DNA from 3 places in the Streptomyces sp. NBC_01508 genome. Region 3 is predicted to be linked to each of the others. Evidence: riboswitches for the same ligand, from Rfam matches in the RefSeq annotation. Region 3 holds a riboswitch; each other region holds the start of a gene.

Region 1 (3,303 bases), 2.9 Mb from region 3:
CGGTCGCCGCACCGGCCCAGCGGTAGCCCACTCGGTCGACGGCGGGTCGCCGCACGGCGCGGAAGGGGCCAGCCTGGGAAGGGCGCGGTACCGTCCGCAGCCGTCGACGGACCGGGCAGGAGGCCACCGGTGGGGCACCTGAGAGACAGCGGGGACGACGGGACGGCGGGCAACGGCGGGACCGGCGACGGCGGGCGCGACGAGCGTCCCGACCGGGGAGCTGTCCGCCGTCCCGGTCGGCCCACCGGGCTCCGCAGCCTCGGTCACGGCGTCCGGCGGGGGATCGGGCAGAGGATCGAACGCCGGTTCGGGCGCGGGTTCGGGCGCGCCTTCCGGCGGGCCGACGCCGGCTTCCGCGAGGCCGACACTCCCCCGGACGACCCCACGTGGAACGGCTGGCGTGCCACGGGCAAGCATTTCCCCGGCTTCGGTTCCGGTGGCCGGAGGACGGCCAGGCGCCGGCGCGCCCGGCACGCCGCCCGCGCGCCGCATCCGTTCCTGGAGATCCTGCCCGGCCTGGTCATCGTGGTGGCGGTCATCCTGGACGAGGCGACCCCGACGGCCTTCACCTCCGCCCCGCTCTTCTCGGCCGCTCCCCTGGTCGCCGCCCCGTTCTTCTCCTTCGCGCGCACCTTCGTCATCGGTGCCCTGGCGACCAGCGCCGCCGTCGGGCTGCACCTGTACAACGGGGCGGCCCAGATCGAAACGCTCAGCGACGGGCTGACCGTCTTCACCGTCTCCGTCCTCGCGCTGGCCATCAACGGTGTCGTGCGCCGCAGCGGTGAGCGGCTCGCGTCGGCGCGGGTCATCGCCGAGGCGGCCCAGCGCGCCGTGCTGCCCACGCCCGATGCCCGGATCGGCGGGCTGCACGTCGCCGCGCGCTACGAGGCGGCGGAGGAGGGCGCGTTCATCGGCGGTGACCTGTTCGCCGTCCAGGACACGGCGTACGGGGTACGGCTGGTGGTCGGCGACGTACGCGGCAAGGGCATGGGCGCCGTCGAGACCGTGGCCGTCATCATCGGTGCCTTCCGGGAGGCCGCCGAGCAGGAGAGTTCGCTCGAAGGGGTCGCGCAGCGGCTGGAGCGGGCGCTGGCGCGTGAGGGCACGCGGCGTACCGGCATCGACCTGTTCGAGGGCTTCACCACCGCCGTACTGGCGGAGATCCCGCATACCGAAGGCATGGTGCGTGTGGTCAACCGCGGGCACCCGGAGCCGCTGCTGCTCGGCCCGGACGGCGGGCTGACGGTCGTGGTGCCCGCCGACCCGGCGCTGCCGCTCGGGATGGGCGAGCTGGGGGCGTGGCCGGACCGCGCGGACGAGGTTCCCTACCGGTCCGGGGCGACGCTGCTGCTCTACACGGACGGGCTCACCGAGGCGCGCGACACGAAGGGCGTCTTCTACGACCCGCGCGAACGGCTGGCGGGCCGGATCTTCCCCGGCCCGGACGAAATGCTGGAGGCGATCGTCGGGGACGTACGGCTGCACACCGGCGGCGGCAGTACGGACGACATGGCGCTGCTGGCCGTCATACGGCCCACCGAGGGGCAGCCGGATCGGCGCCGGACGATGCCCGTCGTGCCGTGACGCCGTCCCGCCCTGTCGTGATACGCGTCCAACTGCCGTCCCGTTCCGTTGTCCCGTCCCACCGCCCGTCCGTCGTGGTGTCATCTCGCCTACCACGCTGCGTAGTTGGGGCACACCACTCCGCATAACACTTGACGCACCGTCAGTTCGAGTGTGTGATCGCACACCCTCCGAGGGGCGATCAACTCGCCCGATTCCGCCTGCTTGTGTCCCGGTTGGTCCGGGCCGCTGTCGCTAACGATCACCCGGAACAGCTTGGAATAAGCCCCCGTCGTCTATTAACGTTCGATAACGCAGCGCGGTTGTCCCAGCCGTCGAAAGAGACGGCACCGTGCGCACGCGCCGAATTCCGCAAGGAAACCGGGGAACCACCAATTGGGGTGAATCGGGCGCCTCTTGCTGCCTCGTGTGGTCAAGAACGCTCGTAGGAGACCTTCCTGCTCCGAACCCGTCAGCTAACCCGGTAGGCGAGAAGGAAGGAAAGGAGAGCGCCCCAGTGGCGTCCAACAGGCCTGCCCCCGAAGCCTCAGCCCCGGCCCATTTCGGCCCCGGCAGCCGGTTCACCGGCACAGATCTCGCCGACGGCGAGGCGAACAGGGACTGGGAGGAGTGGAATCCCACTGCGGAGTCCATCCGTCCCGTACGCGGCAAGCACCGTGTCGCCAAACAGCGCAACGCTCTCGCCCGCAGCTCCACGGTCCTCGGAGTGGGAGTCATCGCCGCGGTTGGCGCGGGAGGCATCGCCTCCGCGCAGGACAAGCCCGCGGTCTCGATATCACTTCCCGACGCGATCTCGGACAGTTTCCCCGACGCCAAGTCCCTTCCCGGCGTCGGGTCTTTCATGTCCGACGGCGACAAGAAGAGCGACGAGACGCCCGCGCCGCTCACCACCGCGGGCCTCACCGCCGCGGACGCCCAGCAGGGCACCACCGACTCCGGCGAGGCGCTGCGCGCCCGCATCCTCCAGCAGGCGGAGCAGCAGCAGGCCGAGGCCGACGCCGCCCAGAAGGCGAGCGCCGAGACGGCCGCCGCCGAGAAGGCCGCGGCCGAGGCCAAGAAGCAGCAGACCGACGCGGAGGAGAAGGCCGCCGAGGCGAAGCGCAAGGCCAAGGAAGCGGCGGAGCGCAAGGCCGAGAAGGAGCGCCTCGAAAAGCTGGCCGCCAGTTTCTCGCTCCCCACCTCCTCGTACACGCTCACCTCCACCTACGGCCAGGCCGGCTCCATGTGGTCCTCCGGGCAGCACACCGGCCTGGACTTCGCCGCCCCCACGGGCACGCCGACCAAGGCCGTGCACAGCGGGACCGTCAAGTCGGCCGGCTGGTCGGGGTCGTACGGCTACCGCATCGTGCTGGAGCTTCAGGACGGTACGGAGATCTGGTACGCCCACCTGTCCTCGATGACCGTCGGCGTCGGCCAGAAGGTCACCACCGGCGAGACGATCGGACGCGTGGGAGCCACCGGCAACGTCACCGGCGCGCATCTGCACCTTGAGGTGCACACCGCGGGCGGCAGCGGGATCGACCCGATGAGCTGGCTGCGGGGCAAGGGCCTCACGCCCTGATCGAAGCAGGACTGAAGCAGGACCGAAGCAGGATGAACCCGTACCGGAGCAGGACTCAGTTCCGGTACGGGTTGTAGCCGCCGTAGTCGATGTACGGCGGCGGCGTCCACACCCGCCCCGTCGCCCGCGCCGCGTACGCCAGCGCGGGCGACGCCATC
Region 2 (3,303 bases), 4.4 Mb from region 3:
CGTACCCGGTGATCCGGGCGCCCGCGCCCGCGTTCGTCCAGAGATTCTTGGGCCGCCGGCTCTCGTTGCGCTCGATGACCGCGTTGGCCGCGCTGAGGATCGTCTGCGTGGAGCGGTAGTTCTGCTCCAGCAGGATCGTCTTGGCGTCCGGATAGTCCTCCTCGAACTGAAGGATGTTGCGGATCGTGGCGCCCCGGAACGCGTAGATGGACTGGTCGGCGTCACCGACGACGCACAGCTCGGCCGGGTCGTGTCCCTCGCCCGAGGGGCCGACCAGCTCGCGCACCAGGGTGTACTGCGCGTGGTTGGTGTCCTGGTACTCGTCCACCAGGACGTGGCGGAACCGGCGGCGGTAGTGCTCGGCGACGTCCCCGAACGCCTGGAGCAGATGGACCGTCGTCATGATGATGTCGTCGAAGTCCAGGGCGTTGGCCTCGCGCAGCCGCGCCTGATACATCCGATACGCCTCGGCCAGCGTCTTCTCGAAGGGGTCCGTGGCCTGACCGGCGAACGTCTCCTCGTCGATCAGCTCGTTCTTCAGATTCGAGATCTTGGCGCTGAACGCCTTCGGGGGGTGGCGCTTGGGGTCCAGGTCCAGATCGCGGCAGACCAGGGCCATGAGGCGCTTGGAGTCGGCCGCGTCGTAGATCGAGAACGACGACGTGAAGCCGAGCCGCTTCGACTCGCGGCGCAGGATCCGCACGCAGGCGCTGTGGAACGTCATCACCCACATGGCGTTGGCGCGCGGTCCGACGAGCTGCTCGACGCGCTCCTTCATCTCGCCCGCGGCCTTGTTGGTGAACGTGATCGCCAGTATTTCGCCCGGATGCACACTGCGGGTGCCCAGCAGATACGCGATCCGGTGGGTCAGCACCCGGGTCTTGCCCGAGCCCGCTCCGGCCACGATGAGCAGCGGCGATCCGGTGTGCACGACGGCGGCGCGCTGCTCGTCGTTCAGCCCTTCGAGCAGCGCCGCCGGGTCCACGACGGTGCGCGGGGCGCCGTCGCGGTGGTACGGATCCCTGGGCGGGGGCACGTCGAACTTCCCTCCGAAGAGATCGTCGGGCACCTGCTCCGGCGCGGTGTCCTCGGGCGGCGGCGGAGGCTCATCGGCCGAGGGCTGGAGGTCCGCCAGGAAGCTGTCGTCAAAGAGGCTGCTCATCGCTTCCCGAGTCTAGGGTGCCGCACTGACAGCCCGCCGCCACATGGCCTCGCGGGGCCGCCCAGGAACGTTTACGCGAAAGGTCACGAAAATGTATCGGGCATATCGGCCATCGACCTTCACAGCGGCACCACAGGTTGGCTAGCGTGCTCGCCGAGGCGGTCCGTACTCCGTCGGCGATCAGCGCCGAGCGGGCGGCCTGCGCCGAATCCGGGCCTGCGCACAGCAGCCCGGAACCGGGGACCCACCATGTTCGACCGGGGTGAATCGGGCCGTAATTCCCGGCCCGTAGGGCAGCCTTCCGTTCCGCCCGAACCCGACAGCTAACCCGGTAGGCGGTCCACGGAAGGAGATGTCGACCTTGGCGTCGCATCGCAAATCGCGCACGCGCACCGCACTGCGCGGGAACACACCGGCCGTCGGCTTCACGACGGCCGCGCTCGCCTCGGTCACGCTGCTGTCGACGCAGAGCGCCACCGCCGCGCCGGCCGAGCCGAAGCCCTCGGTGGAAGAGGTGCAGAAGAAGGTCGACGACCTGTACCGGCAGGCCGGGACGGCGACGCAGCAGTACAACAAGGCGAAGGAAGCGACCGACACGCAGCGCAAGTCGGTCGAGCGAGTGCTGGACGACGTCGCCAAGAGCGCCGACAAGGTGAACGGGGCGCGGCGCGCCCTCGGTACGTATGCGGCGGCGCAGTACCGCGCGGGCGCGGTCGGTCCCACGGCCGCCCTGATGTTCGCCGACAGCCCTCAGTCGTACTTCGAGCAGACCCAGCTGATGGACCGGCTGACGGACCGCCAGCAGGGGGCCGTCGAGGACTTCCAGAAGGAGCAGCGGTCCGCGGCCAAGCAGCGCGCCAAGGCGACCAAGAGCCTGGAGACGCTGACTGAGTCGCAGGCGTCGCTCAAGGTCGGCAAGCAGAGGGTCCAGAACAAGCTCGCGGCGGCGCGGTCGCTGCTGTCGGAGCTGACGGCCGAGGAGAAGGCGGTCCTCGCCGAGCTGGAGCGCAAGAAGGAGCAGGAGGCGCGCCGCAAGGCCGAGGCGAAGGCCAAGGAGGAGGCGGCGGAGCGCAAGCGCCAGGAGGAGGCGCGGCAGGAGGAACAGCCGCCCGCCGCCGGCGGCGGCACCGACACGGGCACGGGCACGGGGGACACGGACGGTACGTACGCGGCCAAGGCCGAGAAAGTGCTCGCGTTCGCCCGCGCGCAGATCGGCAAGCCGTACGTGTGGGGCGCCACCGGCCCCAGTTCGTACGACTGCTCGGGGCTGACGGCCGCCGCCTGGAAGGAGGCGGGTGTCCAGCTGCCGCGTACGACCTGGGACCAGGTCAAGGTCGGCAAGCGCGTCGCCACGGCGGATCTGCTCCCCGGCGACCTGGTGTTCTTCTACGACGACATCAGCCATGTCGGCATCTACCAGGGCGACGGCAAGATGATCCACGCGCCGAAGCCGGGCGCGAACGTCCGTGAGGAGTCGATCTACTACATGCCGATCTACGGCAGCGTGCGCCCGGCCTGAGCCCGTTGGCCCCTGTTTCCGGGCCGGCTGCTCCTCGGGGCTCCCTTCGACCCCCTATGCGATCATGCGACAGATGTCCCTGGGGAGGGGCCGTCGCGGTGGTACCGACACCGTGGTGGTGACAGAAGGAGTCCGGCATGAACGCGGGTGGGGATCAGGGCGGTTCGTCCACGTCCGACGAGGAGTGGGAGCGATTCCTGCGGGAGTCGGCGGACGGCGTGCCCGACGCGCCCAAGGAGCCCTCGGCACGGGCCCGGATGGTGACACGGCGGCTGCGGGAGGAGCCCGCGCCCCCGGAGGGGTGGCGCACGCACCGGCCGGCCCGGCGGCCGAGGCGGCTGAAGGGCTGGTACGTCGTCGGGCTGCTGGCCTCGGTCGCGCTGCTGGCCGTGGCGCTGGATCCGGGGCGGGTCACCGGGTGGTTCGGCGATGACGGCGGGGCCGGAGGGCCGCTCGCCGCGGAGTCGGAGCGCCCGGACCAGGCACCGCCCATGGAACCGGCCGGGCTGCCCACGCTCGACGAACCGTTCAGGGGGTCGCCCGCGGCGCGCTGGGACAGCGGGACGGCCGGGATCACGCTGCCCGCCGCCAGGGCGACGGGGTGGATGAGCGAGGCGCAGGT
Region 3 (3,303 bases):
CAAGTCGCTGGGCAGCCAGGGCGGCGCGATCCTCGGCCCGGCCCGGGTCATCGACCAACTCGTCAACACCGCACGGTCGTTCATCTTCGACACCGGCCTCGCGCCGGCCGCCGTCGGCGCCGCGCTCGCGAGCCTGCGGCTGCTGCGCGCGGACCCGTCGCTGGCCGTCCGGGCGCGGGCGGTGGCGCACGCGCTGCACCGGGGGCTGACCGGGGCGGGGCTCACCGCCGTACGCCCGGACGCGGCCGTCGTCTCCGTCCGGGCGCCGTCTCCGGACGCGGCCGTGCGCTGGGCCGCCGACTGCCGGGCGGCGGGGCTGGTGGTGGGCTGTTTCCGGCCGCCGTCGGTGCCGGACGGGATCTCCCGGATCAGGCTTACGGCCCGCGCCGACCTGACGGACCGGCAGGTCGGGACGGCGCTGGCGACGATCGTCGCGACCGCGCCCGCCGGGGCCGCGGCGCCGGTTGGCTGAGCACATACGTAGGCCCCCCGCGTCCCCTCTCGGTCGCCGGGACGGGAAACTTGAGTCCCCTCAAATACGGTCTCGCGTAGCAGGGTTCACCGCTTAGAGCGACAGACGGGGCCATATCCCTGCGGATCGCCCGTGCGCCGGGCGCTGTTGATGGCAGTGTGGCGCGAAGCGCAATCCGGGGACGTACTCGCGGGCATCTGCCGTAGGTCGGTCTGCGTCCCGGTGGGAAAGGGACAGCGTCGTCATGGCAGACCGTCAAGAAGCATCCGTCACCCTGCCGAGCGATCCGGCCTCGGTACCGGAGGCGCGCAGATACGTCGCGCGTGTCCTCGCCGAATGGGGCCTGCCGGGCGACGCCGACACCGCCGAAACGGTTCGCCTGATCATCTCGGAGCTCGCGACCAACGCCGTGCAGCACACCTTCGGCAGATCGCCGACCTTCACGGTCGACGTCACCCTGGAGCGCGACGAACAGCTACGTGTCGGAGTCACCGACAGCCACCCGCGGTGGCCGAAGCGGCTCCCGGCCGCGGTCCAGCAGGACAACGGCCGCGGCATGGTCATCATCCGCTCGCTGACCGCCGAGTACGGCGGCCGACTGACCGTCACACCCACCGAGGACGGCGGCAAGACGGTGTGGATCACCCTGCCCTGGACGCCGCGGCCCCAGGGCTGACCCGCCGGGCCGCGCCCGGCCCGCCACCCGCTGCCCGCCACCCGCCGGGCCTCAGCGGACCCGGCCGTACCAGACGCTCTTGGACCAGATGCGCTGGAGCCGTACCACCTGACCCGTCTTCGGCGAATGCCAGATCTTGCCGCCGCCGGCGTAGATGCCGACGTGGTAGACGCTGTTTCCGGAGTGGAAGAAGACCAGGTCGCCCTGTTTGCGGCTGGAGGCCGAGATGTGGCGCGACTTGTTGTACTGCTGCTGCGCCGTGCGCGGCAGGGACTTGCCGGCCTTCTTGTAGGAGAACAGCGTCAGCCCCGAGCAGTCGAACCGGTGCGGACCTGTCGCCCCGTACCTGTAGGGCGCGCCCTTCTTGGAAGCGGCCACATTGAGGGCTTTGGAGGCGGCCGGTGCGGCGTGGGCCTCCGACACGGCGCCGGGCGCCAGCATCGTGCCGCCGACGGCGGCGAGGAGGACCGATGCGGTACCGGCCCGGGAGAACAGCGACGGGACATGCGTCAGCGCGAACATGCGACACCCTTCGTCAGCCGCCTGTGAAGGATGACCTGTCGGGTTCGGGCTGGCGAAGATGCCCGGCCGCGTGTGCGGCTTCACCCCGAGGAGCGGTCCATGGTCGGGCCGCCCCGAACTGCTCGGGTCCTCCACTCCTGCCGATCCACTCGTGTCGACCAGGCATCCGGAGCGGCGGCAGGACTCGGCGTCCACCCGGACCGCCCCGCCGAGGTGGCGGGGGCTTGTCGTCACACGGATCTTGACGCGGCCTCAGCGCAATTCCGAGCCGAAACGGCTAGATGTGACTCTCGTCACTTATGGCCCATTTGGGTTGGTAAGGCCGATTCGGCGAACGGCTCATATGATCGCTCACGCGCTGTACCTGCGACGTAGCGAAGCGTTACGGCCGGACGGCCGATCGTCCGTCGCAAGTCGCCGCCCCGGTCGCGGCGGGCGCGTCGATACGCCGAACGAGCGGGCAAATCCCGTACGGACGCGTCCGTACGGGACGGCCGGCCGCCGGTTCGTCGCGCGCCGGGTCCGCGCGCCGGGTCCGCGCGCCGGGTTCATGGGTCGGGTCCGAGGGCCGGGGTTGGCGAGCCGGGTCCGCATCAAGTCGCGGGTCCGGGCGGCATGGTGACCCGCCCGGCCCTGCGCTCCCCGTCCAGCACCCGCAGGGTGCGGTCCAGGGTCGGTGTGTGCAGCTCGGTCTCGCCTCTGGCGTGCATCAGCGCGAGCGCGTCGCGAAGTTCGGCCGCCCTGGCCACCAGGGCCTGTGCGGCGCGCAGCGCGCCGTACGTGTCGTCGGCGCGCGCCGGGTTGATCCGGCCCACCAGGTCGACGACCTGGAGATAGCAGTCCACGAAGTCGCCCTCGGCGCGGGTCAGCGCGGGCAGCGGCGGCAGCTCCGGTGGCAGCATCGGCGCTTCACCGGGGGTCGTTGAAGCCGAGGGACGCCCGGCGGTCCTGTGTGACCTGGTCCACCAGGCCGTACTCCTTGGCGGCCGTCGCGTCGAAGATCGTGTCCCGGTCGATGTCGGTGTCGATCCGCTCGGCGCTCTGTCCGGTGTGCCGCACCAGTGTCCGCGCCATCAGGGCCCGCGACCGCAGCAACTCCTCGGCCTGGATGGCGAGATCGGACGGCTGGCCGCGTACGGGCTCCTCGATCCCCGGCTGCTGGAGGACGACGCGTGCCCCTGGGAGTGCCATCCGCTTGCCGGGCGCCCCGGCGGCCAGCAGGACGGCGGCGGTCGACACCGCCTGACCCAGGCAGGTGGTCGCCACGTCGCAGCCGATGACCCGCATCGTGTCGTACACGGCGGACATGGCGCTGAGGGAGCCGCCGGGGGAGTTGATGTAGAGGGCGATGTCCTGGTCGGGCGCCGCGTATTCGAGATGGAGCAGCTGGGCGATCACGTCGTTCGCCGAGGTGTCGTCCAGGGCGGTGCCGAGGAAGATGATCCGTCCTTCGAAGAGCTTGGAGTACGGGTCGAGGGACCGGGTCCCGGTGGTGGTCCGCTCGGTGAACTCCGGCAGGACGTGCGTGGGCGGGCGGCGCGGGCGCGCGGAAGGACGGTTCATGGCGTGCCTCTCCTCGGGTGCCGGACGGGCTCTCGTCCGTCGGTACAAAATGTACAGGATGTACAGGCCG

The links. A riboswitch is a leader RNA that binds a small molecule or an ion and turns the genes downstream of it on or off. The one in region 3 is predicted to bind cyclic di-AMP.
Region 1: another riboswitch for cyclic di-AMP. It lies ahead of OG700_RS21130 (M23 family metallopeptidase); the one in region 3 lies ahead of OG700_RS34640 (C40 family peptidase).
Region 2: another riboswitch for cyclic di-AMP. It lies ahead of OG700_RS14200 (NlpC/P60 family protein); the one in region 3 lies ahead of OG700_RS34640 (C40 family peptidase).

The regions. Positions count from the first base shown of each region.
Region 1 covers NZ_CP109419.1:4,551,932-4,555,234, forward strand. Annotated here, with positions in the region: gene OG700_RS21125 (PP2C family protein-serine/threonine phosphatase) at 499-1,584, shown strand; cyclic di-AMP (ydaO/yuaA leader) riboswitch at 1,915-2,069, shown strand; gene OG700_RS21130 (M23 family metallopeptidase) at 2,081-3,145, shown strand; gene OG700_RS21135 (PrsW family intramembrane metalloprotease) at 3,201-3,303, opposite strand, start outside.
Region 2 covers NZ_CP109419.1:3,120,296-3,123,598, forward strand. Annotated here, with positions in the region: gene OG700_RS14195 (ATP-dependent DNA helicase) at 1-1,162, opposite strand, end outside; cyclic di-AMP (ydaO/yuaA leader) riboswitch at 1,355-1,516, shown strand; gene OG700_RS14200 (NlpC/P60 family protein) at 1,515-2,681, shown strand; gene OG700_RS14205 (hypothetical protein) at 2,819-3,303, shown strand, end outside.
Region 3 covers NZ_CP109419.1:7,493,525-7,496,827, forward strand. Annotated here, with positions in the region: gene OG700_RS34630 (8-amino-7-oxononanoate synthase) at 1-472, shown strand, start outside; gene OG700_RS34635 (ATP-binding protein) at 717-1,148, shown strand; gene OG700_RS34640 (C40 family peptidase) at 1,200-1,670, opposite strand; cyclic di-AMP (ydaO/yuaA leader) riboswitch at 1,674-1,845, opposite strand; gene OG700_RS34645 (hypothetical protein) at 2,264-2,572, opposite strand; gene OG700_RS34650 (ATP-dependent Clp protease proteolytic subunit) at 2,580-3,233, opposite strand.